2 regions of the Bellilinea sp. genome follow, and region 2 is predicted to be linked to the other one. Evidence: riboswitches for the same ligand, from Rfam matches in the RefSeq annotation. Region 2 holds a riboswitch; the other holds the start of a gene.
What was found. A riboswitch is a leader RNA that binds a small molecule or an ion and turns the genes downstream of it on or off. The one in region 2 is predicted to bind fluoride.
Positions count from the first base shown of each region.

Region 1 (6,317 bases), on a different contig from region 2:
GGGAGCATCCCATGATCAGTGAAACGGATATTCTCCTGCGCATCTTAATTGCCACTGCCCTCGGGGCAGTAATCGGCTTTGAGCGCGAACGCCAAAACCAGCCGGCCGGCTGGCGGACGCATATCGTTCTGGTGGTCGGCGCTACTTTGGCCATGACTCTTTCAATTAACCTCGCCATGCAGTTCCACCAATTTGCGCCAAACGGCGACCCGGCCCGTCTGGCGGCACAGGTGATTTCCGGAATCGGTTTTCTGGGCGCCGGGGCCATTTTGCGTTACGGTCCGAACGTCAAAGGGTTGACTACGGCCGCTTCTCTGTGGACGATGGCGATTGTCGGGTTGGCAGTCGGCGCCGGTTATTACCTGCCGGCTGCTGCAGCCACCGGTTTACTGCTGGTGGTACTGGAATTGCTCGATCTGGCCGAGAAAAGACTGTTTGGGCCGGATTTAGCGGTGACCGTCGAGCTGCACTTACAGGATCGCCCGGGCGCGCTTAAAGACCTGAATAAAATCTGGAAGAGACATCAGCTCAATGCCAAAATTGTTTCTATCCGCAAAAACATCAAGAATAAACGGCTGGAAGTGGAAGTATCCTTCCGCTCGCGCAAGACCGATTTGTACGAATTGATCACCGCCGAGATGAACGAATTGGAAGGCCTGGAAAGCTTCAAAATTTCGTGAGGTTGTTCTCGGCATCCGGACGCAGGAAGGCCACTGCCACGCCTTTTTCATCGCTCATCACAATTTCCAGATGGTGGTTGGGGCGGTAATCCGCCACCCGAATCAAGCGCAGGCTGCTGGACAGTTCGGCCGGCAGGTCCATCCATTCGCGTAAACGGTCGGGCGTTTCGTAGAAAAAGTCGCGCCGAAAGATGCTGCCAGGCTGGTCCAGGTAAATGGCCAGCGGGTAAATCTGCGATTCCAGCAGATCTTGAAAAAAGTGCGTCCCCAGCGAAGGTTCCGGCGGCAGTCCGTAGCCCTGCCCGGCCAGTTCAACCAGCGCGCGGGCATGGTAAATGTCGCCGTAATCAATCGGCACGCCCAAATCCGAATTGCTGCTGCCCCAGCGTCCCGGTCCAACGCAGATGAACCGCTCGTTTTCCAGCGCGCTGTTCAACCGCCCAATGGCACGCGCCAGTTCATTGCGCTGATTCAGGCTTTCCAGCGCAAAATAACCTTCGGGCGGCACAAATACCACATAGTCAATCCGTTCCAGTGTGCCTTCCGGCACCACAAAGTGGGTCTTGAAGATCACATCCTGCGGGTCTAAATCGGCGGGCAGCGCTGCGGCTGCAGTAACCTGTAACTGGCTTTGCGGGCGGCATTGCAGGATGGTAATGCACAATTCCGGTTTATCCTGTTTCTCCTCGACCGACAGGGTAAATTCCACGTCCACCGGTGCTTCGTAGTGGTGTTCGAGGGTGTGCAGCAGCTCGCGCATGCGCTCGGCAAAGGGGGTGCGGCGCAGCAGTTCCTCAAAGGTCAGCACCAGGCGTTTGTCATCGCCCATGTAGCGGGAGCGCAGCGATGCAAAATACCCGTCCTCCTCAATCTGAGCCACATAACGCAAAGCCGGGTAATCTCCTTTCAACACTTCCTGCACCGGCAGGCTTTTGAAGGCGTTATCTTCCAGGTCAATCACGTCCACATATTGCTGGGAGTAGCGCCGGATGGCTTTGGGGTCGGTGGAGGGCCGCAGCAGCGGGTGGCTGAGCGCGATCAGGCGCGGAAAATCATTGCCCACCCGGTCCACAGCGCGGGTGCCCAGCCCCCACACCAGCCGCACAAAGCCTTCCTCGCGGCGGATTTGGGGTGCCCAGCGGTACAGGTTGCGGCTGAAAGCCACCCCGGCGCCCTGCGGCAGGTAATAACGCCCGTAACGCTCGCCCTGCACCACCTGAATCAGCACGGCCATGCGTTCATCGTAATCCTGCAACCCGCGCGCCCGGCGGTAGAGCAGGGCATTCGGGTTGAGGGTGGAGGCGTACACCCGCGCGATGGCGCGCGTCAGGGCGCGCAGGTTTTCGGACGGCCTGCCCTGATTTGGCAGGAAAACACTCTCGTATTTGCCGGCAAAGGCGGTGCCAAAGTTATCTTCCAGCAGGCTGGAGGAGCGCACAATCAGGGGTTGTTTGCCAACGCTGCCCAGCAGGGCTTCCAGCCGCTGGGCAATATCCGGGCGGAAATCCCCTTCCATAAAATCCCGGAGAATGTGGGGATAATCGGCGCGCATTTCGGCTTCGGTCTTGTACTTCTGGTCGTTCCAGTGGAACAGGTTGTTAATGGACATGAAGGAGTAGAATACATCCGCGCCGACGTAGTAAGAATCGGGGGTGATCAGGCAGGTGTCCTCGGAAAGCGCGCTGGCCTGGCGCAGGATGCGGTGCGCCAGCAGCATGCCGGCCGCCTTGCCGCCGATGCGCCCCGGCCCAATTTTGTGGCGGCGGATTTGCTGCAAATCGTCAATGGTGAACCAGCGTTTGGCAATGTTGATATAGCGCAGTTGATCACTGATCAGGCTGCGAATCAGCACCACTTTGGTTTCCTGCAGACGGGCTTCGTACTTCTGCCGTTCTTCCGGCGGCAAGCGTTCGATGGTCATGGCCTGCTCGAAGACCAGATCCAACGGGGCGGTTTCGGGGTTGAGCGAGAGCATCAGCCCGACCATGTCAATGCCGCGCTCGCTCAACACCTCGCTGATGATGTTTTCCAGCACCTCCAGGGTCAGATGCTGGCTGAAGCGCAAATCGGTCAGGTGATCGCGGATGCGGCTCATGCGCGTTTCCCACACCTCGGCCGGTTCTTCGCCGACCGGGTTACGCAGGCCTTCGCGTTCCTGAGAGAGAATGGCCAGCCGGCGTACTTCGTTTTCAAAGTCGGCCGGCTGGATGATGCCGCGCGAAAACAACTCGCGCCGCATTTGCTGGCGGATGCGCCCGCTCAGAATCGGGTACTGTGCCAGTGCAAGCACAACATTAATCAGCCGGTCGGTGTGGGTGGGTGTGAACGCCATAGCCCTATTGAACAAGATTTTATCATGCCAGCCGGGTTTGTGATAAAATAATATGGGTTCGGGATGAGCACAAACCGCGGTGAGCAGCAAAATGCACCCCCTCCCTCCTCCCCAATATCGCTTCCGCGATATTGGGGGAGGCGCAGGAGGGGGCAAAATTCTGAAATCGGATGCAAAAAGGATTTATCCCGAACTGACGTTATAATACATTCACAAAAGCGATGAGGCTCGCTTTTAACTGTCGTAAGACTGATAGCCTCTACTGAATCCGTCCACTCAGTAGAGGCTTTTTTTGGCGATGTACCGAAAGATGTGAAAGTCCGCTTATGAACCCGATCAGTATGTTATTTCCTTCTGCCGACCACGCGGTTGCCGAAAACGCGCAGCCGCCGGCTTACTTTGACGACCTGAATCTGAATCAGGTAGTGGATTGGCTTACCGCCAGCAAGCAGGAGTACAACCTCAAAGCCTACTACTACACCGCCGTTCAAGATGAAGAAACCATCCAGTTCCGACAGGAAATTGTCCGCGACTTGCTGGAGGAAACCACGCTGACCAGACTGCAGACCTTTGCCGCACAAATGGTCATCCTGCGCCGCTACCGCAAATTAATCGGCGAGCTGGTTCACCAGAATCATCGCGAGGGCTGGTTTCTCGAAGCAGTGCTGGTCTATGTGCGGGCGGTGATTCAATTGGCACAGGATTTGAACAACGCCGAATTGCGCTCGCGAGGTTTGATGGCTTTCCGGCAGGCGTTGGATGCTTATGCCCGCTCAAGCGAATTTCAGCGTCTGGTGGATGAGGCCGAGCAGTTGAAACAAGACCTTTCGGCGGTGCGTTACTGCATCCTGATCAAAGATACCACCGTCAAAGTACGCCCCTATGAGGGTGAGGCCGACTACAGCATCGAAGTCGAAAAAACCTTCGAAAAGTTCAAGCAGGGAGCGGTCAAGGATTATCTGATCAAACTGAACATCGTTTCCAGCATGAACCATGTCGAGGCGCAGATTCTGGATCTGGTGGCGCGCCTGAACCCCGAATTGTTCGACCGTCTGCACCGTTTTTACGCCGATCACGCCCAGTTTGCGGCCGATTTCATCCTTGCCTTTGACCGTGAGATACAGTTTTACCTGGCCTATCTGGAAACCATTTTGCCGTTGATGAAAAGCGGGCTGAAATTCTGTCTGCCGGTGGTCAGCCGTAAGAACAAAGCGGTGAATGCGGTGGATGCTTTCGATCTGGCGCTGGCAATTCAACTGCGGGAGAATACTGCCCGGATTGTCCCCAACGATTTTCATCTTCAGGATAAAGAACGGGTCATCATCGTTTCCGGGCCGAATCAGGGCGGTAAAACCACCTTTGCGCGCATGTTCGGGCAGCTGCATCACCTTGCCTGTCTTGGCCTGCCCGTCCCCGGTAGAGAAGCACGCCTGTTTTGTTTTGACGACATCTTCACCCATTTTGAACGGGAGGAAGATATCCGCAAGCTGCGCGGCAAACTGAACGAAGAGCTGGCGCGCATGCGCCAGATCTTTGAGCAGGCCACCCCCAACAGCCTGATCATCCTCAACGAGCCGTTCAACTCGACCACCCTCAAAGATGCTTTGTTCCTCAGCCGCAAGATCATGCAGCGTATTCTGGAACTGGACAGCCTGTGTGTATGGGTAACATTCCTGACTGAGCTGGCATCCGCGGCTGAAAAGACGGTCAGCATGATCAGCACGGTGGACGCGGAAGATGTTGCCCGGCGAACTTTTCGCATCATTCGCAGGCCGGCTGATGGACTGGCGTATGCCATCACCATTGCTGAAAAACACCGCCTGACCTATGAGAAATTGAAGGAGCGTATTCAGGCATGAAGGTTAACCTGCTTTACCTCGACCGTGATTTTGACCCGCAGCAGCCGCTGCCGTGGAACGAAAGCGATTTGATTCAAGACCTTGAATTGAATGTGCTCTTCAACAGCATGGCTCAGGGCGATAAATTTTTGTTCGATGTTGCCCGGCGGGTGATTTTGACCAGCGAAACCGACCTGGAGATCATTCGCTACCGTCAGCAAGTCCTGCAGGACTGCCTCAACAACCCCGAAATCATCCGTGAGTTGTATCAAATTCCGTTGCAAGCCATCGAAAACAAACGCAAACGCTGGCTGGGAATCTTCACGCATTATCCGGCCGGTGTACTGTCCAGCGGGCTGGAGATGATGGCGATGTTCGTGGAACTGCTGCTTAGACTGCGCCGCATGGCCGATGAACACAGCAGCCGCTTCACCTCGCCGGGTTTTCGTAATTTCTTTGCCATCATTCAGCGCGAACTTAACGATGAATTTTTTGGGGTGGTGGAAGACCACATCAAGGCATTGCGTTTTCGCGAGGGTGTGCTGATCAGTGCCGAGCTGGGGCGCGGCAATGAAGGCATTCATTACACTTTGCGCAAACCCAATCCGCGCAACGGCAGCTGGCTGGAAGAGATTTTCCGCGCCCGTCCGCCGGAGTATTCCTTTAGCCTGCATCCGCGCGATGAGCAGGGCGCACGCGCGCTGGGAGAAATCAAAGACCGCGCCATCAATCAGGTTGCCAACGCGGTGGCGCAGTCCGCCGAACACATTGATCACTACCTGGCCATGTTGCGCGGCGAGCTGGCGTTTTACATCGGATGTTTGAACCTTTTTGAGCAGGTGCGCGAACTGGGCCACCCGCTGACTTTCCCTGAGCCGTATCCGCTGGGTGAGCGCCGCCATACCGTTCGGGGTTTGTACGATATTTCCCTGGCGCTGACGATGAAGAAAAAGGTGGTTGGCAATGATGTAAACGGGGATGGAAAAGACCTGGTCATCATCACGGGTGCCAATCAGGGCGGAAAATCCACCTTTTTACGCAGCATTGGGCAGGCGCAAATCATGATGCAGTGCGGCATGTTTGTAGCGGCCGATCACTTTGCTGCCAATCTCTGCTCGGGCATTTTTACCCACTACAAACGCCAAGAAGATAGCAGCATGAAGAGCGGCAAGCTGGATGAAGAACTCGGCCGGATGAGCGCGATTGCCGATCATATCCGCCCGCAGGGTTTGATGCTCTTCAACGAGTCGTTTGCGGCGACCAACGAGCGGGAAGGCTCGGAAATTGCCCGCCAGATCACGCAGGCCTTGCTGGATCGTCAAATCAAGGTCTTCTTTGTGACCCATCAATTTACCTTTGCGGACGGCTTTTACCAGAAAGGGCTGGAAAATGCCCTCTTCCTGCGCGCCGAGCGCATGAGCGGCGGAGGACGCACCTATAAATTGTTTGAAGGTCAGCCGCTGCAAA
Region 1 covers NZ_JBRCOK010000019.1:239-6,555, reverse strand. Annotated here, with positions in the region: gene ACWIZX_RS01405 (MgtC/SapB family protein) at 12-680, shown strand; gene ACWIZX_RS01400 (PEP/pyruvate-binding domain-containing protein) at 667-3,012, opposite strand; fluoride riboswitch at 3,221-3,281, shown strand; gene ACWIZX_RS01395 (MutS-related protein) at 3,339-4,871, shown strand; gene ACWIZX_RS01390 (MutS-related protein) at 4,868-6,317, shown strand, end outside.
Region 1: another riboswitch for fluoride. It lies ahead of ACWIZX_RS01395 (MutS-related protein); the one in region 2 lies ahead of ACWIZX_RS02245 (hypothetical protein).

Region 2 (25,258 bases):
GCGCACCAAAGGGGTCTGCATTTCTCTATGCGCGTTCAGAAGTGCAAGGGCTGATTGAACCCCTGATCGTTTCCTGGGGCTGGCAAAGTGAACCACCGGGCGAGTCTCCGTTTATAGATTATCTGGAATGGAGCGGCACGCGCGATATTTCAGCCTTTTTAGCAGTATCGGATGCCATTAAGTTTCAACACCAACTTGGATGGGATGAATTGCGCATCCGGTGCCATAAACTTGCCTCCGTGGCGCGTCATAGTATCGAAGAGGTCACAGGTCTTCCGGGGTTGTATCCCGATGATTCTCAGTGGTATGTGCAGATGGGCACTGTACCTTTACCTGAGGGGATTAATGCTCTTGAAGTTCAAGAGCGGTTGTATCGGGAATTTCATGTTGAAATACCCATCACCCGCTGGCGTAATTGTCCTTTGCTTCGCTTTTCAGTACAAATTTACAATGACGAATCAGACATCCTTGCACTAAAAAAGGCTCTCTCTGTTATACTTTGCAAGGTTTGATACGGATTTTTCTCAGAGGAGGACATGGATGACCGAGATCGCATTGGCTTTAGGTGGCGGTGGGGTTAAAGGCATCGCCCACATTGGTGTAATTAAGCGATTGGAAAAAGAAGGTTTTAAAATTCGCGCAATAGCCGGCACCAGTGCTGGCGGTATTGTTGGCGCAGTTTATGCTGCCGGTGTGAACCTTGATCACATTATTTCCGAATTGGGAATGGTCAATCATAAGGACTTTTTTGCCCGAAAACCTGAAGATCCACCTTCACTGCTTGGCTTAGCGGGGTTGGTCAACTTTCTAAATTCCTATCTGGAAGATAAAAATTTTACGGATTTATCAATACCGCTGGCATTGACTGCTGTGGATATCCGCTCCAAACAAGAAATCATCCTCAATAAAGGCAATGTCATTCAGGCAGTGCTGGCAACCGTTGCCATTCCGGGTGTCTTTCCCCCGGTCTACATCAATGATTTTGAATTGGTGGATGGAGGTGTGCTTGATCCCGTCCCTGTTGCGGTTGCCCGCTGGTTGGCACCTCATTTACCTGTTGTGGCAGTATGCCTTTCTCCTACGCCGGAGGAGTGGCGTGAAATGCCAGAATTGAGTGTCCCAATTGAACCGCCACTGCCGCGACCCATTCTTCATCAAATTACCCAATCCAGATTTGCCCAATCCTTACGCATCTTTGTCAATTCAATGGATATTACAGCCCGAATGGTTACCGAACTTCGCTTACAGGTTGAAAAACCGGATGTGATCATTCGACCTGAAGTCCATAATGTTGCTCCTTTGGATCGCGTAGATCCAAAGGAATTGTTAGAGGCTGGCGAACAGAGCGTCATCGAGATTCTTCCCCGTTTGCACGAATCGCTGGCCTGGTATTACCAAATTGTCCGCCGTTTTCGCGGGGCTCAACCTCCCGGAAAAGTGCTGGAAGAGGATATTACCGAGTAGGGGGTGCCAAATTTGACCGATGACCTGCGCCGTTACGCCCGGCAAACCACTGTGCGATTAATCGTCGGAGGTATATTATTGATCCTGCTGGTCGGTGGTGGTTTAATTTTGTACTTCTACGGCAGCGGTGCATTGGCTTTAGGAATTCTCTGCTTCATTACCGGTCTAACACCGGTGGTCTTAATTGTATTCATTCTTTCCGTGCTGGAGTGGATCGTCAAACGTGAACGAGGCAACTAACACTGAAATCATTCTTTACCAAAATTGGATTCTTCGCCTTCGGCCGGCTGTCCCAGAATCATCAACCAAAATTCTCTTGATGCTTCATGGCTGGACCGGTGATGAAAACTCAATGCAGATTTTCCAGCGGGATTTACCCCAAGAGTACTGGATTTTCTCTCCACGCGGCCCAATTCAAACCCCAGAAGGCGGTTATGGTTGGATAGGACACCGTCCTGGCAGAGAAGCCACCTTGCAGGCTTTTCTTGAACCAGCCAGCGCATTACACCAACTGATGAACCAGATTCGCCGCGATTACTCCCTCCCCAATCAACCCATTGAATTAATGGGTTTCAGTCAGGGAGCTGCGCTTGCTCTTGCTTATTGCCTTGCCTATCCTGACCAGGTGATAAAAGCGGCAATTCTTTCGGGCTTCTTGCCGTTTTTACCAGCTGACTATCAGCCTCCAGCTGCGCTGGCCAACATCAGCTTTTTTGTTGCCCACGGCAGCGAGGATGAGATTGTTCCGATTGAGCGCGCCTACGAGACGGTTGAGTTTTTGAAAAATGCCAACGCCAAGGTTCACTTTTGTCACTCGCCTGTCAGCCACCGCATCAGTTCGGCCTGTTTCCGGGAACTCACCCGCTTCTTTGCCCGCTAACGGCGCTGGACGAAAGAGAAAATGCCCAAAAGCACCCCAATGGTCAACAATACCACAATGATCAACCCCATCGGTACAGCCGGTACTCCTGCCGCAGAGGGGTTTTGAAATGTGGGAATAGCCAAAGGGGGAGGCGGGGTAAAGGTTGGCAATCGGGTTGGTGCAACAGTAACAATAAACTGTGCTGCCAGCGTTGGATCAATTGTGGCCGTCATATCGCGTGTCGGTGTTGGCGGCGGTTCAACAATGGGCAATTCTCCGGGTGTAATGTTAACAAAAGGGCTATACACCCAGCCAACATTCCCAGGGGCGCCAGGATATTCAATTAAGATCCAATCCCCGCCCGGTGATCTGCCTTTTGCAACAGCAGTCTGACCGATCAACAAAACCCCCACCCGCGGGTACAGAGCGTTCGGGCCGCTGCGCACATTGATGGAAGGTTCATTCGTGCCGGGTCGAACAGAGACGATTGGTCCGCTGGGGGTGCTGGTGACCGTGGCAATATCCACCGTTGGAATTTGGGCCAGAACACGAGTTCCTCCACCCTCAGGCAACCCAAACGGGATAATAATCGTTATAATAAACAGCAATAAAAACCATTTTCGCTTGGTTGAACGCATTCTCTCACCATCACTTTGAAAGTCTGAGCCATGAGTCTACCTGCAGATTATAACCGATCTGATCAACTGCAAAAAATTTATCACGGCGTTATCACGCCATCGGATGTTTCCCACAGTTTGTTTGCTGCCTTTAACCGAGGTAATTACCGCGCCCAGCAAATTGGCACAGGCGAGAGAATTGTCGTCCAAATTGGCACGCGCCCCAACGCCGCTTCCGGAGGACAAACGGCAATCACCGTTTCGATTCAATCCCACGAAGATGGAATTCTCGTTCAGATGGGCAGGCAAAACTGGTTAGGGCTGGCTGCCAGCCTTGGGAAAACGGCTTTGTTTGCCTTGCGCAACCCCCTGAACTTGCTTCACCGTATTGATGATCTGGCTCAGGATATTGAGTCGATTCAATTGATTGACCAGATCTGGCGGGTAATTGATCAAACTGCCCAGTCACTGAACAGTACGCAGGAATTATCCGAGCGATTTCGGCGTTTAGTATGCGAATACTGCAACACGGCAAATCCTGTTGGAGAACCTCGCTGTATTGCCTGCGGTGCGCCATTGGGTAATTTACAGCCCAAAACCTGCCGTTATTGTGGCTTTATTCTCAAGTCAAACGAGCGAAAATGCCCCAATTGCGGCAAATCCAATTGAACTAATCACCAGCAGGATTGCGCCACTGACGGCCATCTTGCTGAATAAAATCATCTATGCCTGGCGGGCCCCATGTACCCGCTTCGTAAACTGGCAAATTGCGCACAGGAAATTGCTGCCATGCTTCCAAAATATTGGAAGTAAACGCCCACTGGCTTAAAACTTCATCTGAACGTGTGAAAAGCGTCGCATCTCCCTGGATGCAATCCAACAACAAACGTTCGTATGCTTCTGGCGGTTCGATGCCAAAAGTTTCCTGGTAATTGAATTCCATGTTGACCGGTGCAATTTGATTAATCGGGCCGGGGGCTTTTGCGCCAAACTCCAAACGAATTCCTTCGTCCGGCTGAAGGCTGAGCACTAGGGTATTGGGAGCATCTCCTGCCAGATTATGCCAGTCGAAAAGCGATAATGGCGCCTGGCGAAAACGAATCACAATTTCCGTCAAGCGGCTGGGCAACCGTTTTCCGGAACGCACATAAAATGGTACCCCCGCCCAACGCCAGTTATCAATATACAGGCGCGCTGCCAGCAGGGTCTCGGTAACTGAGTCCGGCGGTACACCAGCTTCATCTTTATATCCGGGTACACGTTTCCCTTCGATAGTACCAGAAACATACTGTGCCCGATAAGTGTTCTGAATGGCATCTTTCCCCTTGAGTGGACGAAGTGCCTTAAGAACCTTGACCTTCTCATCCCTGACCGCATCAGCGTTGAAACCAACCGGCGCTTCCATCGCAGTCAGTGTCACCAGCTGCAAAAGGTGATTTTGAAACATGTCGCGAATTACGCCTGCATTATCATAATAGCCCGCACGCGTTCCAACACCGACTGTTTCAGAAACAGTAATTTGTACGTGGTCAACATAGCGGCGATCCCACAAAGGCTCAAAGATTGCATTGGCAAAGCGAAAAACCAGGATATTCTGTACGGTTTCCTTGCCAAGATAATGATCAATCCGGTAAACCTGTTTTTCGGAAAACACGCGATGAACTGCCTGCTCCAGCACCGTTGCCGACTCAATGTCACGTCCATAAGGCTTTTCGATCACGATTCTTGTCCAGCCGTTTTCTCTTTTATTGAGACCACTTTTTCCCAATAATTCTACAATGACCAGATATTCCTCCGGTGGTGTTGCCAGATACAGCAAGACATTCTGAATCCGATTACTTTTGATCAATTCCCCTAGCTTTTGATAACCCTGCAACTCCTCAAAAGTTGATTGGACATAATGGGTTCTGGATAAAAGGCGTTCCACTATCTCATCTTCAATTGGTTTGCTTCTGGCATACTCATCAATTCCGCTTTTTAATTTCTCCCGAAGAAATTCGTCGTTCCAGTCTCTGCGGGCAAAACCAATAAGATAAAGCTTTTCCGGCAGTTTTTCTGCTTTCATTAACTCATACAATGCCGGCAACAATTTTCGGCGGGTTAAGTCGCCGGTTACACCAAAAATTACGATGGCAAGTGAAGCGTTTTTGGTTTCAGAAATGAGCGTATTCATATCAATAATTCCTTGTGAAAAGTCCTGCGCAGCGTCATACAATTGCTATCAATTTTACAACCTGCCGGTTAAAATAAATAGAGAAAATCCGTATAAGCATGGAACAAAAAATGAATGTCAAAAGTGAACAAACCACATCTCCAATAACCGCTCGCGATGAATTTCCCAATCCTGAAATTCACTCGCTCATTCAGTCCCGCCGCTCTTCCAGAATTTACGATCCTGAACGGCTGTTAACCTGGGAGCAAATCCTGTTGCTGCTGGAAGCCGCCCGTTCAGCACCCTCCAGCGGCAACCGCCAGCCGTGGGTTTATCTTGTATTTGAACCATCCAAACCGGAACAGTTGGAAAAAGCCCGTTCCTGTCTCAACCCCGACAATCAGGTGTGGGCTAACCGTGCCCCGTTGCTTTTGCTGGCAGTCAGCGAGGATATTCGCCCCGACGGCAGAGAAAATACCAAAGCTCTGCACGATTTAGGCATGGCGAATCAAAATTTACTGCTTCAGGCAACCGCAATGGGGTTGAATTGTCGTCCGATGGCCGGATTTGACGCCGAAAAAGCCCGCAAACTATTCAACATTCCAGAAGGATATACCCCGCGGGTAATGATTGCTGTCGGCTACCCGGGAGATATCGAAGATTTACCCGTAGAAGTTCAGGAAAAAGAGCGCAAAGTCCGCACCCGTAACCCGGTTGATCATTTCGCCTTTCGGGGAAACTGGCAACAATCCCTGTTTGAGGATTAATTCCTGAGGTTTATCATTGTATAATAGCATCACAACCTTGTGGTGCTATTTTTTTCGTTAATTTTGGTAATACCCAAGAGAGGACTCATCATGGTTACAATTGTTGCTGATACAACATCCAGTATCCCCGTCCCCCAGGCGCAGGAACTGGGAATACCGTATATTCCCCAAATCATCGTTTTTGGCAACGAAACCTATCGCGATGACACTGAAATGGATAGTAAAACCTTCCTGAAAAGACTGCGCGAAGCAAACACCCTGCCAAAAACCGCCGCTCCGCCCCCGGCACTGTATCACCCAATTTATGATAAATACACTCAGGACGGCAACACAGTCGTTGTTTTAACTCCTTCAGCAGACGTTTCCGGCACATTCCGCAGCGCCGAAGTAGCAGCAGCAGATTTTCCAGGAAGGGATATCCGCGTTGTGGATACACGCACCATTGGCTCGGGCCTGGCTTCAATTGTTTTAGAAGCGCATCGTTGGGCAAAAGAAGGATTGGACGCCGATACCATCATCGAACGGGTCAAAGATATGAGCCAGCGGGAACGGGTCTACTTTGTTGTAGATACGCTCGAATACCTGTACAAAGGCGGACGAATTGGCGGCGCAAAAATGCTCGTCGGCAGCCTTTTGCAGGTCAAACCAATTCTTCAATTTAAGAATGGCCGCACTGAACCGGTGGAAAGCCAGCGCACCAAACGACGGGCAATGGCACGATTAAAAGAACTGGTCTATTCTGACTGCCCGCACCACGATGGGGCACTGCTCACCATCATGCATGGCGATGCAGAAGAGGAAGCCCAAGCTCTTGCTGAGGAATTTAAGACGCAATTGGGAATCTCAAGCGTTCGTATCTATGATCTGCCGCCAGCAATTCTCGTTCATGCCGGGCCGGGCGTCATTGCGGTGAGTTATTTCACGGAAGCAAAATAGACGCTCATTTTTCAAAACGCTTCTTCCAAAATTTGAAATAGTTCTTCATCCTCCAACTCGATTGGGTTGGCCTTCATACTGCTGGCTTTTCTGGCATTTTCCACCACTCTGGCAAAGTCTTTTTGCCGAATTCCATACTCTCGCAAACGTGGTATATGGAGTTCTTCACATGTTTCTTCCATCCAGCGGATGCCGTCCAGCACATCGGCAGTCAAATCTTCCACCAGCCAGCCGGCCAGCCGATGATAGCGTTCGAGAGCAGGATGGTTTGGTTGGCGCATTTTAAGGGCCTCAATATTGACGCGACACACCACCGGAAGCAAGCGGGCACAAATCGCCCCATGCGGCGCTTCAAACAATCCACCCAGCGGTGCAGCAAATCCATGCACAGCTCCCAATCCCGCATTGGCAAGCGCTAAACCACCCATTAAACTCCCAAAAGCCATCTCCTCCCTCGCCGGGAGATCATTCCCGTGATGATATGCTTTTCGCAACGAACGAGCAATTTTTCGAATCCCCGTCTCACAAAACAAGTCGGTAAAAGCATTTGCCCTGTTCGATACATACGGTTCAATCACCTGAGTGAGAGCATCCATACCGGTGGTGGCAGTGACTGCAGGGGATAGTCCCATCGTGAGGATCGGATCAACCAATGCCAGGGCAGGCAGCATCTTGGGGCTGCGCAGGCTGACTTTGATTCCATGCTGAGGAAGGGAAATCACTGCATTACGGGTAACTTCACTGCCGGTACCGGCGGTTGTTGGAACAGCGACAACCGGCAACGGATTCACCTGCAAAGCTTTCCCCCGGCCCACAACTTCAAGATAATCCAATGGATCACCCGGGTTAACAGCCAGTGCAGCAACCGCTTTGGCGCAATCCATCACACTCCCGCCGCCGGTGGCAATCACCAGATCAGGCTGATACTTTTTAACCCGGTTAACCAATTCAAGAATTTGATCCAGTTTCGGTTCGCCATGAATAACCGTTGTCTGATACTGGATGCCGGCACTGATTAATCCCTTTTCCAACCCTTCATGAAACGCTCGCCGATGGATGGTAATCCAAAACGCCCGCTTGCCCATCCCAGCCGCTAATTGACCAAGTTGATTGGCCGAACCGCTTCCAAAAATAATGCGCTGAGCGGTTTGGAAATCAAAGGATAAATTCTCGGCTACCACGCTTCCTCCTCAGGAAATAAATTGATGTACCGAACCCCCTGGCGAGGTTCTGCCATCATTTCCGCCACCGATTCCCGCCACTTTAAGTAATGTGCCGTCTTGCGGTGTTTTTCTTGATCGGCCTCACCTCGATAGACTTCAATCAGCGTAAAGCGATTGGGGTCTTCTTTGTTCTGCAAGAAATCAAAACGAGCGATACCCTCTTCATGAATGCTGTTTCTGGCATTTTCCAAAGTGGCTTCAATGAAAACCTCTCGAAATTCCGGCTTTACATGAATATGAACAAGCACAATGTGCATGGCAACCCTCCATAAAAATGGTAAGATAATTCTAAGCAAATTATACTCATGCCTGCATGGAGTCTGTCCTTTTCCGGTTCTAAACTTCCATTGGAATAATATGCCTTTGAATAATGATGAGATTTTCCCTCTCCATATGGATAATCACCTGTTGGTAGTCAACAAACCAGCCGGATTGCGAACCATCCCTGATGGTTATCAAAAGGATTTACCGGATTTGCATCATGTTTTGATGGAGCGTTATGGAAGATTATGGGTAGTTCACCGCCTGGATCGTCAAACCAGCGGCGCAGTACTTTTTGCCCGAGACGCCAATACTCACCGTCTTTTAAGCCTGCAATTTCAAAATCGCCAAATTAAGAAGGTTTATCATTTACTGGCAATCGGGTCTCCAGCAACTGCCCCCTTCGAAATCAATTACCCTTTACGAGTAGATGGAGATCGTTCTCACAGAACAGTGATTGATTTCCGCCACGGTAAACCGGCCATTACTCATATCCATTGGATTCAATCATTGATGAATGGCATTTTACTCATTGAAGCGCAGCCCCTCACCGGCTATACCCACCAGATTCGCGCCCATCTCTCTGCCGTCGGTTGCTGGCTGCTGCACGATAACCTTTACTTTCCCTGGAATCGTCCCCCTGACTCTTCGGATGCGCATCCATCCTTACCCGAAGAATATCAGCGCAAGTCTGTTGTTCTGCCAATCCGTCGCCTTGCCTTGCATTGCTGGAGGATGGAATTTCTCCATCCAATTTCTCTGCGTCCTTTTGCAATTACCGCACCCTATCCCGATGATTTCAATGAAACCGTCAACCTCTTAAAAGAAAAGAACGGGGATTAATCCCCGTCCTCTTCTTCGCCTTATCAGACCTAAATGGGTTTATCTACATCGGGAACTGGCCGCTTACTCTGGAAAATCGCCCAAACAAAGCCGGCAAACAGGATCAGCACCACGACAATTCCAACAAAGGAATTCAGCTGGAAGTTTACGATGATCGGTGCAGCCAGCAGAGAAACCAGATTGACCACTTTAATCATTGGGTTGAGGGCCGGGCCGGCAGTGTCTTTCAGGGGGTCGCCAACTGTATCACCAACCACCCCGGCTTTATGACGTTCTGATCCTTTGCCGGTATTCATCTCCAAATTACGTGGTTCATCTTCAATGGCCTTTTTGGCGTTATCCCATGCACCGCCGGAATTGGCCATAAACACGGCCAGCAGTTGACCACTTAAAATAACCCCAGCCAGATAACCACCCAAGGCTTCAACCTGCAATACCAGCCCAACCAGCAGCGGCATGGTGATTGAGATAACCGCCAGCGGAATCAATTCCTTTTGAGCCGACCGAGTTGAAATGGACACCACCCTGGCATAATCCGGTTTGACAGTCCCTTCCATGATCCCCGGTACGCGGAATTGTTTACGCACCTCTTCTACAATCTCGCTGGCAGCCCGTGACACGGCACGGATGGAAAGAGAACTGAATAGCCATGGCAAAGCCCCCCCCAACAGAAAACCAATGAATACGGTGGTATCAGAGATGCGGATGGCTTCCATCACACCGCTTTTTGCACGGTTCACATCGGTAATGTAAGAAGCAAACAGACTCACTGCCGCAATTACAGCCGAGGCAATTGCTATACCTTTGGTAATTGCTTTGGTAGTGTTACCAACCGCATCCAGATCGGCCATAATCTGCCGGGCTTTAAGTGTTTCGGGATCATCCAAATCATGCCAGGCCATTTCAGCAATACCGTTGGCATTATCGGAGATCGGGCCGTAGGAATCCATTGCCACATTATTGCCGGTATGGCTGAGCATCCCAATACCAATCATCGCAACAGCATAAAGCACAAAATTGGCTCCATCAGCCTGATAGATTAACTTAGCCAGTGTAAATGAAATGGCAATCACTACCAGCGCCCACACACTCGATTCCATTCCAACCGAAAGACCGGAAAGAATGGTTGTTGCTGGACCGGTACGGGTAGATTTAACGATTTCTTGCACTGGTGCTTTGCGGGTTGCGGTAAAGTAGGACGTAAGCGGATTGAATGCAACCGCCAACCCAACCCCAATCGTTGTTAACAAACCAAGACGCCAGTCTCCGGCATATAAAATCGCCAGCAAAAAGGAAAATATCACCGTATTGACGCTGGAAACTTCATAAGAGCGGAACATTGCCTCTTCAGCGTCGTGTGCCCGCAGGAATTTGATCGGGAATCGCTCCCAAATCGGAACGGTGAAAGTGCCGATAATTGAGCTGATCACGCCAATTGCCCGGATGACCAGTGGATACACAATATAGTGAATTTGTCCGGTTGCCTGATAGAGCACCAACCCCAAAATCAAAGCAGAGACAATTGTGACTTCATAACTCTCAAAAATATCTGCCGCCATACCGGCGCAGTCACCCACGTTATCTCCAACCAGATCGGCCACGACAGCAGCATTGCGGGGATCATCTTCAGGAATATCTTTTTCGACTTTACCCACCAGGTCCGCTCCGACATCTGCCGCTTTGGTGTAAATACCACCGCCAACCCGCATGAAGAGAGCCAGCAGGGTACCGCCAAAACCAAAGCCGAGTAAAGCGTCTGGTGCTGCCCGCCCAAAGATGATAAAGATCAAAGTGCCCCCCATCAACCCTAAACCATCGGTTAACATGCCGGTGATTGTGCCTGCATAATAGGCAATGGACAATGACTCATTGAAGGACCGTCGTGCAGCAGAGGCAGCCCGTACACTGGCCTGAATCGCCATACGCATTCCCAGTTGCCCAACGATGAGAGAAAAGGAAGCCCCCATAATGAACGCAATCGTTCTTCCAAAAGCCACAATTAGTGTGACATTGGTGGCTCCCAGATGGCCAAACTCTTCTTGGGCTTCAAGGCTTGGTTCAACAACCGCCACACTCAGGAACAAGGCAATGGTTAATAAAGCAATTGCAGGCAGAATGGTCTTCAGCTGTCTTTGAAGGTAACCATCCGCGCCTTGTCGAATGGCCTCCCAAACTTCTTGCATCTTTTCAGTGCCTTTATCCTTTTGTAAAACGTTGTTACGCAGCAACCAGGCATATAACAGGCTAAGCAGCGCAACAACCAGAACGCTGAGCACGGCTATCTGCTCGAATGGTGTCTGCAGACCGTGCCTGGAAAGACCTAAAATATCCATATTGCCTCCAGGTTAGTAAGGGGATTTGGGGTGATTAACCCATGAATGCGTCTGAATTCCATCGAGACGCACTAAATCATTGTATAACAACCAAAATAAATGTCAATCAAAATTAATCATCCGTTTTCAGGACAAACATTAGGTTTTTTTGAAAAATTTTGTATTTTCCTCGGGCTTTTTTGGATTAATGTTTCATTAGAATTTCAAAAACCTATTGAATTTCTTTTCAGTTTGTTATATAGTGTTATGCGGCTGTTTATTGCCACATTCATGGAAACCACCAACTGCGGCGGGCGGGGTAAATTTAACCGCTCGTTTGTTTGTCAGGGTGACAAAGAGTAAAGAATCCAGCAGTTTGATCTGCTGCCCACAGCACCAGGCAATACAAGGTATTGATTTTCCTTAAAAAAGAGTGTATTCTGAATAAATAGAATACACGAGCAGGCAAAATGCTGGATAAAAAGACAAAATTAGAACGAATACTGAGATACTTTTCTCAAAAAAGGAAGTTTGTGAAACGTATGGACAATCCGCTGATTAATGTTGTTGACGAAGAAGAAGACGAATATCCAGCCATTGCTCGCTTAATTGAGTTAGGCCGGCAAAAGTCCTACGTCACGATTGACGACATTCTTCACTTCTTCCCGGAAGCCGAGCAAGATGTCGAGCAACTGGAGGAGGCTTTTGCTGCCTTAATGAGCGCGGGCATTCCTTACATCGAAGATGAATCGCTAATCCCCGAACCTGCGGAAGATGAACTGGCATTGGATGAGGAGATCGAAGAACCGGAAGAAGCCGCGAGCGAAATCATCTTTGATGATCTTCAAAACATTGATACCGACGATACAATTGGTCTGTATCTGAAAGAGGTCAGCCGTGTCCCATTGCTGACCGCAGAAGAAGAAGTCGAACTGGCTCAGCGCATCGAACGAGGCCGACTGGCCCGTGAGGAACTGGCGCGGGGCAATGTCGGCAACCGCCGCCGCCACGAATTGCGCAAGTTAATCGAAGACGGCTGGGCAGCCCGCGAACATCTGATCACCGCCAATTCCCGCCTCGTCATCAGCGTCGCCAAAAAATACATGGGACGTGGTGTACCTTTTCTTGACCTGATTCAGGAAGGTAACATCGGCTTAATCCGCGCAACCAAAAAATTTGACTATCGCCGGGGTCACAAATTCAGCACTTATGCTACCTGGTGGATTCGTCAGGCGGTTACGCGTGCCATTGCCGATCAGGGACGCACCATTCGTGTGCCGGTTCACATGGGTGACCAAATCAACAAATTGTTGCGTATCCAACATCAACTCACTCAGCGTCTTGGCAGAGAACCCTCCGTGGACGAACTGGCCATCGCCCTGGATGTACCGCCAAAGAAAGTAGAAAACATGATTCAGGTGGCGCGCCGCCCCCTTTCTTTGGAAACCCCGACCGACGATGAGGAAGATTCTGTCCTGGGAGATTTCATTGAAGATGATGAAGCACCGCCGCCGGATGATACCGCCACCTACAACTTGTTACGCGAACATCTGGAGGAGGTGCTCAACACTCTCCCACCCCGCGAAGTGCGTATTCTGCAACTCCGCTATGGCTTACTGGATGGACAGGCTTACACCCTGGAAGAGGTTGGCAGAAAAATGGGTGTCACCCGTGAACGGGTCAGACAAATCGAAGCTCAGGCACTCAGCCGCTTGCGCCATCCCACCATTCGACGCAAGTTGCGCGATTATCTGGGCGAATAAAGAATTACCGGCAAGTACAACTGGAAACCGCTGCGGAAATGCCGAGCGGTTTCTTTTATTCCACCTCGTCTTTCAAATGACTTGCATAATCCTAAAACTTGGGGCATACTAACCATTGGGAGGTGGTTTATGGCTAAAATACCTTTACGAGCTTATAACCGTGAAATTGAGGCAATGATCGACCGCGGTGAATCAAACACTGCCATTGCTCATTGTCGTCACATTCTCAAATATTATCCTAAACACATAGACACCTACCGCCTTCTAGGAAAAGCCTATCTTGAGTCGCAGCGCTATGCCGAAGCAGCCGATGTGCTTCAACGAATTCTCTCTGCGGTGCCGGATGACTTCATTTCACAAATCGGGATGAGCATCATCCGCGAGGATGAAGGCAATCTGGATGCTGCGATCTGGCACATGGAAAAAGCCTTTGAAGCCCAACCCTCCAACACAGCCGTTCAGGACGAACTCCGCCGTTTGTACGGACGGCGAGATGGGGTTGAACCTCCCAAAATCCGATTGACCCGCGGCGCCTTGGTGCGCATGTATGCCCGCGGCGAATTGTACCAGCAGGCCATTGCCGAAATCCGTGCTGCGTTAGCGGAAGACCCGTTGCGGGTAGATCTGGAAGTCATTCTTGCGCGCATGTATTTTCTTTCCGGCCAAACCGTTGCAGCCATCGAGGTTTGCAGCCGTCTGATCTCCAAACTTCCCTATTGTTTTGAAGCCAATCGCATTCTGGCAGAAACACTTCTCCAAACCTCACGGGCGGAAGATGCAAAAATCTATCAGCAACGTGTATTTGCAATGGATCCTTATCTGGCGTACCTTCCTCCCAATGCGATCAGCAGCATTGAAGTACCCGACAATGCGGTTACTCTGGATCGATTAGAGATTGAAAACATCGAGGAAGAAACCACCTCGCCAGAGTGGGCTCTAACAGCCGGCGTAGAATTTAAAACCGAATCCGAAGAGCCATTACCGGATTGGTTTTCCGAAATCAAACCGGCTGAAGCAGCACAAGACTCGATTACCTCTTCCCCCCTTACCTCTGAAGCAACAACCTGGGTTGAAGAACAATCGCCTGAATCATCTGCTCCGATCATTACTGATCAGCCCGAAGAAGAAACCATCCCCGAGTGGATGCGAGAAGCCGGCTGGACACCCGCCGATAAGGTAGATGAAACCGTTGAAGCTGGTTTTAATCTGCCCGAAGAAGGTCTGGAGATGGGAGAGATTCCAGAATGGCTGCAAGAGATTGCCCCAGAAGAATCCCTTTCGGAGGAGCAGCCAGCGGATGAAGAAGAAAATGATTGGCTGGAGAAAATTCTTCCCTCTGAAGAAACAAAATTGAGCGAAGGAACTCCTTTAACACCCTTCACCGACGAAATCCAACTTTCCGAAGAACAATCTACTGCCGAGGAAATTGAACAAACCGCAATTGATGAATCGGCCATTTCTTTCTCAACCTCCACCACGGATAAAGAAGAAGTTGGAATTGCTGCAACCTTTGAAGATGAACCTGAGTGGCTCAAAGATTTAACCACCCTTGAAGAAGAACAACTTCCTGCTGAATCCGAACCTTTCCCGGCAGAAATTCCATCCTTCAGTGAAACCGAGTTGGAAACAGCAGCCGAAGAAAAGTTAACTTCGCCAATTGCTCCTGAGCCTGGCACATCACAAACTTTGCCAGACCTTGGAGATTTGGATGCCACCATGGCGTGGCTGGAGAGTTTAGCAGCCCGGCAGGGAGCCGATGAATCTACACTGCTGACTTCACCCGAGGAACGGCAGGATACCCCGCCCGAATGGATTCAATCGCTGGTTGAAGAAACACCTGCCGAAATCGCTCCGGAATTCGAAGAGAAGGGTATACCAACCCCCCAACCAGAAATTCCCCCCTCAGATATGCCTCAAAATGAAGAGGTAGAACAGAGCGGTCAAGCAGCAATCCCTGATTTCATGCAAATTGAACAGGCTGAAAGCCCGGAAACAGCGGAACTTCAGCAGCCTCAAACACCTGAAACGGAAGAACCATTACCCGATTGGCTCATGGAATCATTACAGGAAGGCGAGGCAACCGCCGAAACACCTGAAGAAACAGAAGAATTTACTCTTTCTACAAAAACTGGGGAGGAAGGCGCTGTCATGCCTCCTTTCCTAACCAGCCCTCCGAAGGAATTGGAGGATGAAGATTCAACTTTTGCATGGCTGGAAAGTCTGGCTGCCAAACAAGGTGCCGCTGAAGAAACCCTGTTGACAAAACCTGAAGACCGTCAGGAAGAGCTGCCAGAATGGGTGAAAGAAGAATTGCAATCCGAAGAAAATATTAACACGATTGCAGATAATGAGACGGTTGCGGAAGTGGAAATCACTCAGCCAGGTGTGGAATTTTTTGAGCAACAACCAGAAACCATTGAAGATACCCAACCCGTTTACCACAAAGCAGCTGCTCCTCCGGCAGTTGAAGAGGAAGTTGAATCTTTAGGTATCTCAGGGGAAGAAACGCCCTCTATCGAAGCAGAAACACCGACCTGGCTGAAAGGATTAGAGGAACAGGAACCTGAAACAGAACAGGAAGAGATGCCTTCAGATTGGGTACCGGAGTTTGAATTACCCACCGCTGAGGTACCCTCTCTCGAAATTGAGGAGCCCCAGCCACCGGCTGCAACCATTGAAGCCGGAAGCCATGCTGAACTTTTGACGATTGCCCAATCAGCGCTTCAATCTCACAATCTGGAAAAAGCGTTGCAGGCTTACAATCAATTGATAAAAGATGGGCAATATCTGGAAGAAACAATTCATGATTTGCGGGATGCACTTTACCGTTACCCCATTGACATCACTATCTGGCAAACTTTGGGCGATGCTTACTTACGCAGCAACCGCTTGCAGGAAGCGTTAGAAGCTTATACCAAAGCAGAAGAACTGCTGCGATAAGAATTTATCCCATTTTGGAGGACATTGTGGAACGCACTTTCGTACTTGCCAAACCCGATGCTGTACAGAGAGGTCTAATTGGAGAAATTATCAAGCGCCTTGAACAGCGTGGGTTAAAACTGGTCGCTGCCAAATTCTTACAGGTTTCCACCGAACTGGCTGAACAGCATTATGCCGTACACAAAGGTAAATCTTTTTACGAAGGTCTGATACGGTACATTTGCTCCGCACCGGTTATGGCAATGGTATGGGAAGGCCCGCAGGCGGTAGCCGCAGTACGTCAAACCATGGGAGCCACCCGCCCAACAGAAGCAGCCCCCGGCACCATCCGCCATGATTTTGGTCTGGAAGTCGGGCGCAACCTGACCCATGCTTCAGACAGTGTCGAAAACGCCATTGCAGAGATCAACTTATGGTTCAAACCAGAAGAAATTGTGCAATGGAATCAAAGCAATGGAGACTGGATCTTCGGCAATAACTGAGAGGGAAAAACGGCTTCGAGTAATGGTATAATTCAAATAATCAAGCGATGAGGCTCGCTGGGTTCTGACCAAACCGCCGGAAGGCTGATAGCCTCTGATGATAAACCGCTTATCATCAGAGGTTTTTATTTTGAGGATAAAATGAATACGATTGAAGAAACGCTTGACAATTTGAATTTGAATGAATCGCAAAAAAGGTACCTGACCTCCTCTTTTGTTACCATTGAGAAACTGCTTCGCCATATATTAAATTTATTGCAAAACGAACCACAACCTGGTATCTTTTATCAACCTGTCAACGACGTTCCAGAAGAGACTACTGTTTATATTCAAAAACAGGTGTTGGAACTTTTGAATCGCCTTCATATGTTAAAGGTGCAGTTTAACCTTCAGGCAGTGGAGGAAAAAAACAGTCGAATTTTGGCTTCAGAACTGAGTTTATGTTGGGCCAGTCTGCTGGATACTCGCCCTAAAATATTATCCGGTTATGGCCCATTGACCGAAAATACAGCAAGCAAATTAGAAATGGAGATTAATGCGCTTACCCTATTAACTACCGCGCTCATCCATTCTATCAACAAGCCGAACTCATCCGCCTGAAAATCAACTATAAAAATGCTAACCTTCTACTGTCCCAACTGCTGGCAAATCATTAATGAGAATGAAAAAACCTGCCCTCATTGCGGTTATGAACTGGAGTCATTTTCTCGCCAGGATTATAAAGATAAGTTGCTTGCTGCCCTACACCATACCATCCCAGAACGACGGATGATAGCGGCGCAAATTTTGGGTAATCTTAAAATTCAACAGGCTGTGCCGGAATTCAAAAAGATTCTTGAAGAGGAAAGAGAAAATTATTATTTACTGCGGGCAATCTTAATTGCACTGGCAAAAATTGATCATCCCGAACGAATAGAAATTATAAAAAAAGCGGCCCATCATCCATCTGGACTGGTGAGCTCTTTTGCAAAAATGATGCTTGAAAAAATAAATCACAATGATGGTATTGATGATTGGGATCATTTTACCGGCTAACAACCCGATCGGATTACCTGAAACCGGCCTGCAAAAATTGTCATTTTGCTTGACGCTTTGGGAACTCTATGATAATATTGGCGCGTTCGTGGGGGCGTGGTGTAGTGGTTAACATGCGGCCCTGTCAAGGCCGAGACCGCGGGTTCGAATCCCGTCGCTCCCGCCACGAATACTTTGAAAAGGCCGCCCAGCGGCTTTTTTTTATTACTCCTTCCTGATTCTTATGATCAGGAAGTTAAATTTCCGAAAGGAGAAATGACTTTATGGCCAGCAATTTATCATTGAAATATCAACCAGCACGCACTCGTGCCATGCAATTTATTCTCTTGTTCGGTTTAGTGAGTGCTTTGGGGGATATTACATACGAAACCGGCCGCGGAGTCAGCGGGGCGTATCTGGCTTTTTTAGGTGCCAGCGCAACGGCAATTGGTTTGGTTTCCGGTTTGGGAGAATTTTTAGGATACGCATTGCGGTTGGTTTCCGGCTATCTTGCCTCCCGTACACGGGCATATTGGGTTGCCACCTTTTTAGGCTATGGATTGTTGCTCAGCATTCCTTTACTGGCCTACACCAATCGTTGGGAAATTGCTGCGGTTTTTCTGATATTAGAACGGATTGGTAAAGCTGTCCGATCGCCGGCAAAGGACACTATGCTTTCTCATGCCAGTTATCAAGTGGGACGCGGGTGGGGTTTTGGAATTCATGAGGCACTCGATCAGGTTGGCGCTTTCATCGGTCCTTTGATTTTTGCGGTGGTATTCGCCCAACGCCAGAGCTATCGGGATGGATTCAGCATTCTGTGGATTCCCGCCTTACTCACATTACTGGCATTGTTGCTGGCCAGGTTACGTGTTCCCAATCCAGAAGAATTGGAAAAAAGTTCTTCCTCTGAGGTTACTACCAATTCGAATAAATCCGCCCCTTTGCCTCGCGTTTTCTGGTTTTATTCCGCATTCACCTTCCTGAGTGTGGCAGGTTTTGCAAATTTTCAAATTATCTCTTACCACTGGGTAACCCAAAAAATTGTTCCTGCCGCTCAAATTGCGGTATTTTATGCTGTTGCCATGGGTGTTGATGCCCTGGCAGCGTTGATCATTGGTAAAACCTACGATAAGATTGGGTTGACTTCGCTGATGATTGTGCCGTTGATCTCGCTGCCGCTGCCATTTCTCGCTTTTTCTAACCAGTATAGCATTGCTATCATCGCCGCTGTTTTATGGGGCATCATCATGGCTGTTCATGAAACAATCATGCGCGCTGCCATCGCCGATATTGTGCCGGGCGAAAAACGAGCCTTCGCCTATGGCATCTTCAATACCCTTTATGGTGCTGCCTGGTTTGTCAGCGGAGCTTTATTGGGACTTTTATATGACCAAAGCAGAACTGGTCTCTTTATTGCGGTTGTGATCCTTGAAATCCTTGCTCTGCTTACCTTCCCTTTCATTACAAAACAACGAAATCAGCCGATTCAATCGGCATAGTATGTAAAAACATTAAAACAGGAACGCTCTCGATTTTCCATATTCGAGAGCGTTCTTGGGTTTTAAGATAGGCTTATTTTAGAAGAAAACTTTTGCAACTTTGAGCGCTTTTTGCTTCCAGGGCACCCGGTGAGTAACCCCTGCTTCTCCCTCTTTGAAAGTGTCTTTATTTGCTAAATACCAGCGGTAATTCCGCAACAAAGCTTCCTTATTGGAATATTTTGGATTGAAACCCAATATTTTTTGAGCCTTATCAATCGAAACAAAAGAATCTTTTGAGGCGGTCTCATATATCCAGGGATACAAAGGGGATAGCTTCAAAACTTCCAATACCTTCAATGCCAGCACCACTGGCCCAGCCGGGAAGGGAATGATCCGTTTGCCATATCCGGCTTCATCCAGAACCGCCTGATAATCTTCTTTCATGGTTGTAAATTCGGCTGCACCGATGTTAAAAGTGTCGTTTACCCGTTCTTCTTCCAGAGTCATACAAGCATAAATTGCGTCACACAGGTCTTCAACGTCCAGCAACTGGTAACGGTTATTCCCCGAACCAATCATGGGAAAATTTTTACCCTCACTTGCCCATTCATAGAATATGGCAAACACTCCCAGGCGTTCCGGGCCGATGAAGGACTTGGGACGTAAAATCGGTACACACATCCCTTTTTGACGAAATTCCAGACAGATTTCCTCAGCCTGAATTTTTGCCTTGCCATAAGGTCCTACCCCCACTAAAGGATCGGTTTCATATAAAGGATGATGATCCGGCACCCCATAAACCGCGGTGCTGGATATGTGAATAAAGCGTTTTACCCCAAATTTCTGCGCTTGTTGCAATACAATCCGGGTACCTTCCACATCTGTTGAATAGATTTCTTCTGGGGTATAAAGCGGTAAGGCTGCTGCGGTATGGATGACAACATCCGCACCTTCCATGCTTTTACGCACATCCTCCGGACGGCGAATATCCCCTTGCAGGAATTTGATCTGATCTCTTTCGGGATAGGTAAAATCCACTAAATCAATTCCGGAAATATCCGTGTATCCCCTGTTCAAAAGATAACGCACCAGATTAATACTCAAAAACCCGCTGATTCCGGTGATGTAGATTTTCATCCATTGCTCCTTATTCGCATCCAAATATTATAGCCTGCATTTTACCAGAAATTCCCAACTCGCTCTTCCGCCGATAATGCAGAAATTTCACCATTTGAGTTACAAATGTAATTTTTTTGAGTTGACGAATCTCACTTGAAGAAATCAGATTGTGGGATAAAATAACATTCAAATTATCGAATATATTTTAATACTTTCTATAAGAGCTCGATTTTTCTGAATTGCGTTCCGATCTCACCACATCCTCGGTCAGTAATAAATCGGCTCAAATTTTTTTCAAGACTTCGTCTCGGAGGTTTGAATGGACACAGCATTCTGGATTGTAGGCGGACTGGCAGTTCTTTCTTTGATCAGTGGAATGCTTGGATTGGGTGTTGCATTTGCAGCCCTACCGTATTTTTCCTTTTTTATGAGCGACATTGTCCATCAGGTTCAACCATTAACACTCCTGTTAAATGGGTTGACCGCGCTCTTCTCTGCCTTTGGTTTTGCTCGCAGTGGTCTGATTGACTGGCGCAAAGCCATCATTTTAGGCGCAGTTACCACCGTATCTGCGCCATTGGGTTCTCTCCTTGCCCAGTATATTCAGCAAACCGCAATATTGATATTGTATTTTGCAGCCGTTATTTTCCTGGCTTTCAACCTGTTCCGGCCCATTCAAAAACGCACAGAAGGTGACCAGAACTTCAAACTGGCAGTGATACTTGCCATCCCGATTTCTGTACTTGCTGGCTTTCTTGGTGTAGGGCCTGGGTTTCTGCTTCTTCCAACTTTGATCCTTGTCGGATTTGAACCGAAGAAAGCCGCCGGAATCAATGCTTTTGCTGTCACACCGCCTTCTTTTTCAGCACTCATTCCTCATCTTAAAACCGCCATCTGGGACCCAACCCTCACGGTTGTTCTCCTGGTTGTTGGTGCAGGAATGTCGTTTGTTGGTGCGCGAATCACCAGCACATTTGTGCCGAATGCCCGCCTCAAACGGATGTTCGGGAGTCTGATTGTCGTGATGACTGCGTATAAATTATTTACTCTCTTTGTCCATTAAGTGAAGCAGTACGAATCCGGTTTAGGGAAAATCATCCGGCAAGGAAACGCTAAACCCATTTTCGCTTCCGCACGAATTTCAATATTAAAAGAGGCTGTTTTCTTGCAGAGAATCAGCCTCTTCAGGTATTCTTTCCAATGAACTTACTTTCCTCTCAAGACACAGGAGGAAATACCTGGCAATCATCCAAAAGCATCTTTCACTGGTTGGCTGTGTGTTGATTGGTGCGATAGGTAATCAATGCCGAGATCAACACAATAAACAAGTAAATACTGAGCAGGAGAGTGGCAATCGCTGCCCCATTCACATGGCTTTTCATCAAAATCCAGGAAATTAAAGCCCCGGCAGCCGGCACCGCAACGCACGTTACGGTCAGAACCTTCTTCTGCACTCGTCTCAGCAACCAGCATGCGACACAACCCAATGCCCACAAAGCCACAATCACATAGAACATGGCGCTCTCCCTTCGGTACTGATCTCAAAGACTAACCTGATTTGAGAATTATTGTCAAGTTTATTTGATGAAAAGTACCATATATATTATACAAAAATTACGAATGCCTGAATAGTACCCAATTTCTCAAAGTGGGTATCGGGTTTTGCCTGAAATGAGATAAAAAAACAGGGTGCTTCAGAAAAACTTGAAGCACCCCGCTCTACCCGAAGATCTAAACTACACTGGTTTCGCGTATATCAATGACCCGTTCAACAATTGGAGTTACCGCTTTTTTCAGGTCCTCCAGAGTTACCCCCTTCACCTTGATGGTCACAGTCTGTGTTTCAGCCCGTTCACCAAGCATTGTGCCCAAACCAACGATATTTCCACCCAATTTATAAATCACTCCAGATAGTTCGTGAAGTTTTCCGGGTTGATCCAACAGTTCCACCGTCAAACGAACACCCGCCTTTCGCGCCCCCAGCATCTCCAGCAAAATATTAAACAAATCCGTTTCGGTAATAATCCCTACCAGACTCTCGCCGCGCACAACCGGAAGACCGCCAATCTTATGATCCGCCATGATCCGCGCTGCCTCTTCGATGGGACAATCCTCCTGCGTTGTGATCACATTCTTTGTCATCACTCGCTCAACAGTAATCTTGCTGAGAAGGTAATTGATTTCCCAAACACTCAAAGTGGTAGCTTCCGAAGGGGAAGCGTTCATAAGGTCACTATTGGTAACAATCCCAATCAATTTTCCACGCCTATCTACCACCGGATAGCGCCGCACTTTATCTTTGCGCATGCGCGCCAGTGCATCCTGAACCGGCACATCCGGTTCAATAGTCAATACAGGGGTTGACATTCGCTCGCCGACTAACATTGGGCATCATCTCCTTCGTGATTAGAATTCTATAATCCTATTCTATCAAATGCTGAGACAAGATGAGAGTTTTACAGGTAAATCATTTCTTCGGGATGATCTTCTACGCTACAGCCCCCGTAATACATCACAGTTCTGCACCGCAGTATTTACAAAAGCGGGCATCTCGGTCGTGCCCATAATGGTCACAGTTCGGGCAAACCCGGTTCAATCTCAAGCGGCGAGATTTTTCCTTCCCCAATTCAATCGTCACAATTCCCGAAGGCACCGCTATCAAACCATAACCGAGGATCATCAAAAACGCTGCCAGTGTTTGTCCCGGCGGTGTTAAGGGGGTAATATCTCCATAACCTACGGTAGTCACCGTTACAATGGCCCAGTAAACACTTCGGGGGATGCTGGTATACCCTGCCTCAGGCCCTTCAATCAGATACATCAACGATCCAACAATCAGCACAATCGTCAATACCGTTGTGAGGAATACCAAAATCCTCCGCCAGCTGGATTGAAATGCGTTTCGCAGCACCTCTAATTCTTCTACGTATTCCATCAATTTCAAAATTCTAAAGATACGAATCACTCGTAAAATCCGAATTACGATCAGAAAACGACTTTCTGGGAACATCAGGCTGGCATAAGTAGGTAAGATAGCCATTAAATCAATCAAACCGTAAAAACTACGTGCGTAATAGGCAGGGTTTGGCGAACTGTAAAGCCGCAATAAGTACTCAATCGTGAATAAAATGGTAAACATCCATTCCAGTACAAACAGGTAACGGCCATAGCGCAAAGAGATATCCACCATACTATCAGCCATAACAGCTGCCACGCTGGCCAGAATCAGGACGATTAGAAGAACATCAAACGCCCGCCCTTCCCAGGTATCATGCTCAAAAATAATCTGGTACAGTTTTTTCTGAATGGTATTTCTGGTGGTCATTTTCTCTGCCCTGATTCAAAAGTTCATAATATTGGCTTATAATACCACTTCGTTCATTTCAGGATAAGTCCGTTTCAAAAAGCCAATGGTTCTTGCTCCTCGCAGAAAAATTTTAACCTTTTTTTCTATTATCCTCTTCGTTGGGATCCTTTTTCAGTTAACTTCCGCCTGCAATCAAGCGGTATCCCTTGAAAATTCCCAACAAATTGATTTGTCCTCCCAATTTAATTGCCTGCCTTCACCGCAAGATTCCCAAACAGCCAGGGTTTTGTCTGTGATTGATGGTGATACGATTAAAATTCAACAGGATGATAAAAAAATCAGCGTTCGATATATTGGTATCAATGCCCCCGAATTAGATTCGGAGGAAAGCGAAATCGCCGAGGAAGCCTTGAAATTGAATCAGCAAATGGTTGAAAACCAAACCGTAACACTATACCGCGACACTTCAGAAACCGACCGTTTTGGAAGATTGCTGCGCTATGTGTTCGTTGGAGATATCTTCATCAACTACGAAATGGTGCGTTTGGGTTATGCCCGTCAAAGAGATTATCCCCCGGATAGTGCCTGTAAGCAGCTTTTTATCCAAGCGCAAGAAGAAGCAATCTCCCTGCGCCGCGGAATCTGGAAATCTAAGTAGGTTTCGTCCGATATGACCGAAATTCTCAAAATCAACCCTCAAAAACCAGAATTGTCCCTGATTCAAGAAGCTGCCGAAGTGATCAGGAGCGGGGGACTGGTGGCATTCCCAACCGAAACGGTTTACGGACTGGGCGGAAACGCCCTGGACGCTCAAGCCGTTCAGCGGATTTTCCTGGCCAAGGGACGACCCGCCAACGATCCATTGATTGTTCACATCCTGAATAAATCCTGGCTTGACAGGGTAACTACCACACTCCCTCCAAACACTGAACTGCTCGTCCATCATTTTTGGCCTGGTCCCCTGACCTTAATTTTTCCGCGAAACCCCGCCATTCCTCCCAATGTTACCGCTGGGGGTAATAGTGTTGCTGTGAGAGCGCCTTCTCACCCAATTGCACAGGCATTACTGGCAGTCGCCGAATTACCAATCGCAGCACCTTCCGCAAATCGCTTTGGACATACCAGCCCAACTCAAGCTTCTCATGTTTTTGCCGATCTGGCTGGCAGAATTGATCTGATTCTGGATGGCGGTGAATGCCCCATCGGTTTAGAATCCACGGTGCTGGACTTGACAAAAGACCCTCCCGTAATCCTCAGGCCGGGAGGTATCCCTCGCGAAGAAATCGAACAGTTAATTGGTAAAGTCAATCTGGCAGCCAAAAATAAAAGCGGCGAACCAGAAGGTTACCTGATCTCTCCAGGTATGCTGGATCGTCACTATTCACCGCATTCAACCCTGATTCTCATCGAAAATGTCAGCGGCAATCGAGAAAATGCCATAAAAAAAATCATCGAGTATCTTGGTCAGGTTCAAAAAGAGGATCAAAAGAGAATTGGTATCCTTACTGTTGATGAAGAAGCCTTTTTTTTCAACGCTTACCCCCAAATAGAAATAATCTCACTGGGTTCACGGGAGAATCTGGATCAAATTGGAAGAAATTTATTTGCTGGAATGCGCACCCTTGAACAAGCGGGAGTAGACATCATCCTGACCACCGATTTTGGAGAAAAAGGTCTGGGACTTGCCATTCGTGACCGCCTGCGGCGGGCTG
Region 2 covers NZ_JBRCOK010000025.1:60,415-85,672, forward strand. Annotated here, with positions in the region: gene ACWIZX_RS02165 (aminotransferase class V-fold PLP-dependent enzyme) at 1-512, shown strand, start outside; gene ACWIZX_RS02170 (patatin-like phospholipase family protein) at 541-1,464, shown strand; gene ACWIZX_RS02175 (hypothetical protein) at 1,468-1,704, shown strand; gene ACWIZX_RS02180 (alpha/beta hydrolase) at 1,688-2,344, shown strand; gene ACWIZX_RS02185 (SH3 domain-containing protein) at 2,341-2,964, opposite strand; gene ACWIZX_RS02190 (double zinc ribbon domain-containing protein) at 2,995-3,612, shown strand; gene zwf (glucose-6-phosphate dehydrogenase) at 3,614-5,116, opposite strand; gene ACWIZX_RS02200 (nitroreductase family protein) at 5,227-5,862, shown strand; gene ACWIZX_RS02205 (DegV family protein) at 5,953-6,798, shown strand; gene ACWIZX_RS02210 (iron-containing alcohol dehydrogenase) at 6,810-7,979, opposite strand; gene ACWIZX_RS02215 (putative quinol monooxygenase) at 7,973-8,278, opposite strand; gene ACWIZX_RS02220 (RluA family pseudouridine synthase) at 8,415-9,125, shown strand; gene ACWIZX_RS02225 (sodium-translocating pyrophosphatase) at 9,155-11,458, opposite strand; gene ACWIZX_RS02230 (sigma-70 family RNA polymerase sigma factor) at 11,980-13,200, shown strand; gene ACWIZX_RS02235 (tetratricopeptide repeat protein) at 13,330-16,140, shown strand; gene ndk (nucleoside-diphosphate kinase) at 16,167-16,622, shown strand; fluoride riboswitch at 16,657-16,726, shown strand; gene ACWIZX_RS02245 (hypothetical protein) at 16,764-17,222, shown strand; gene ACWIZX_RS02250 (HEAT repeat domain-containing protein) at 17,238-17,657, shown strand; tRNA gene ACWIZX_RS02255 (tRNA-Asp) at 17,748-17,823, shown strand; gene ACWIZX_RS02260 (MFS transporter) at 17,921-19,138, shown strand; gene ACWIZX_RS02265 (NAD-dependent epimerase/dehydratase family protein) at 19,217-20,257, opposite strand; gene ACWIZX_RS02270 (sulfite exporter TauE/SafE family protein) at 20,559-21,302, shown strand; gene ACWIZX_RS02275 (hypothetical protein) at 21,502-21,756, opposite strand; gene ACWIZX_RS02280 (CBS and ACT domain-containing protein) at 21,971-22,624, opposite strand; gene ACWIZX_RS02285 (ion transporter) at 22,752-23,564, opposite strand; gene ACWIZX_RS02290 (thermonuclease family protein) at 23,839-24,204, shown strand; gene ACWIZX_RS02295 (L-threonylcarbamoyladenylate synthase) at 24,217-25,258, shown strand, end outside.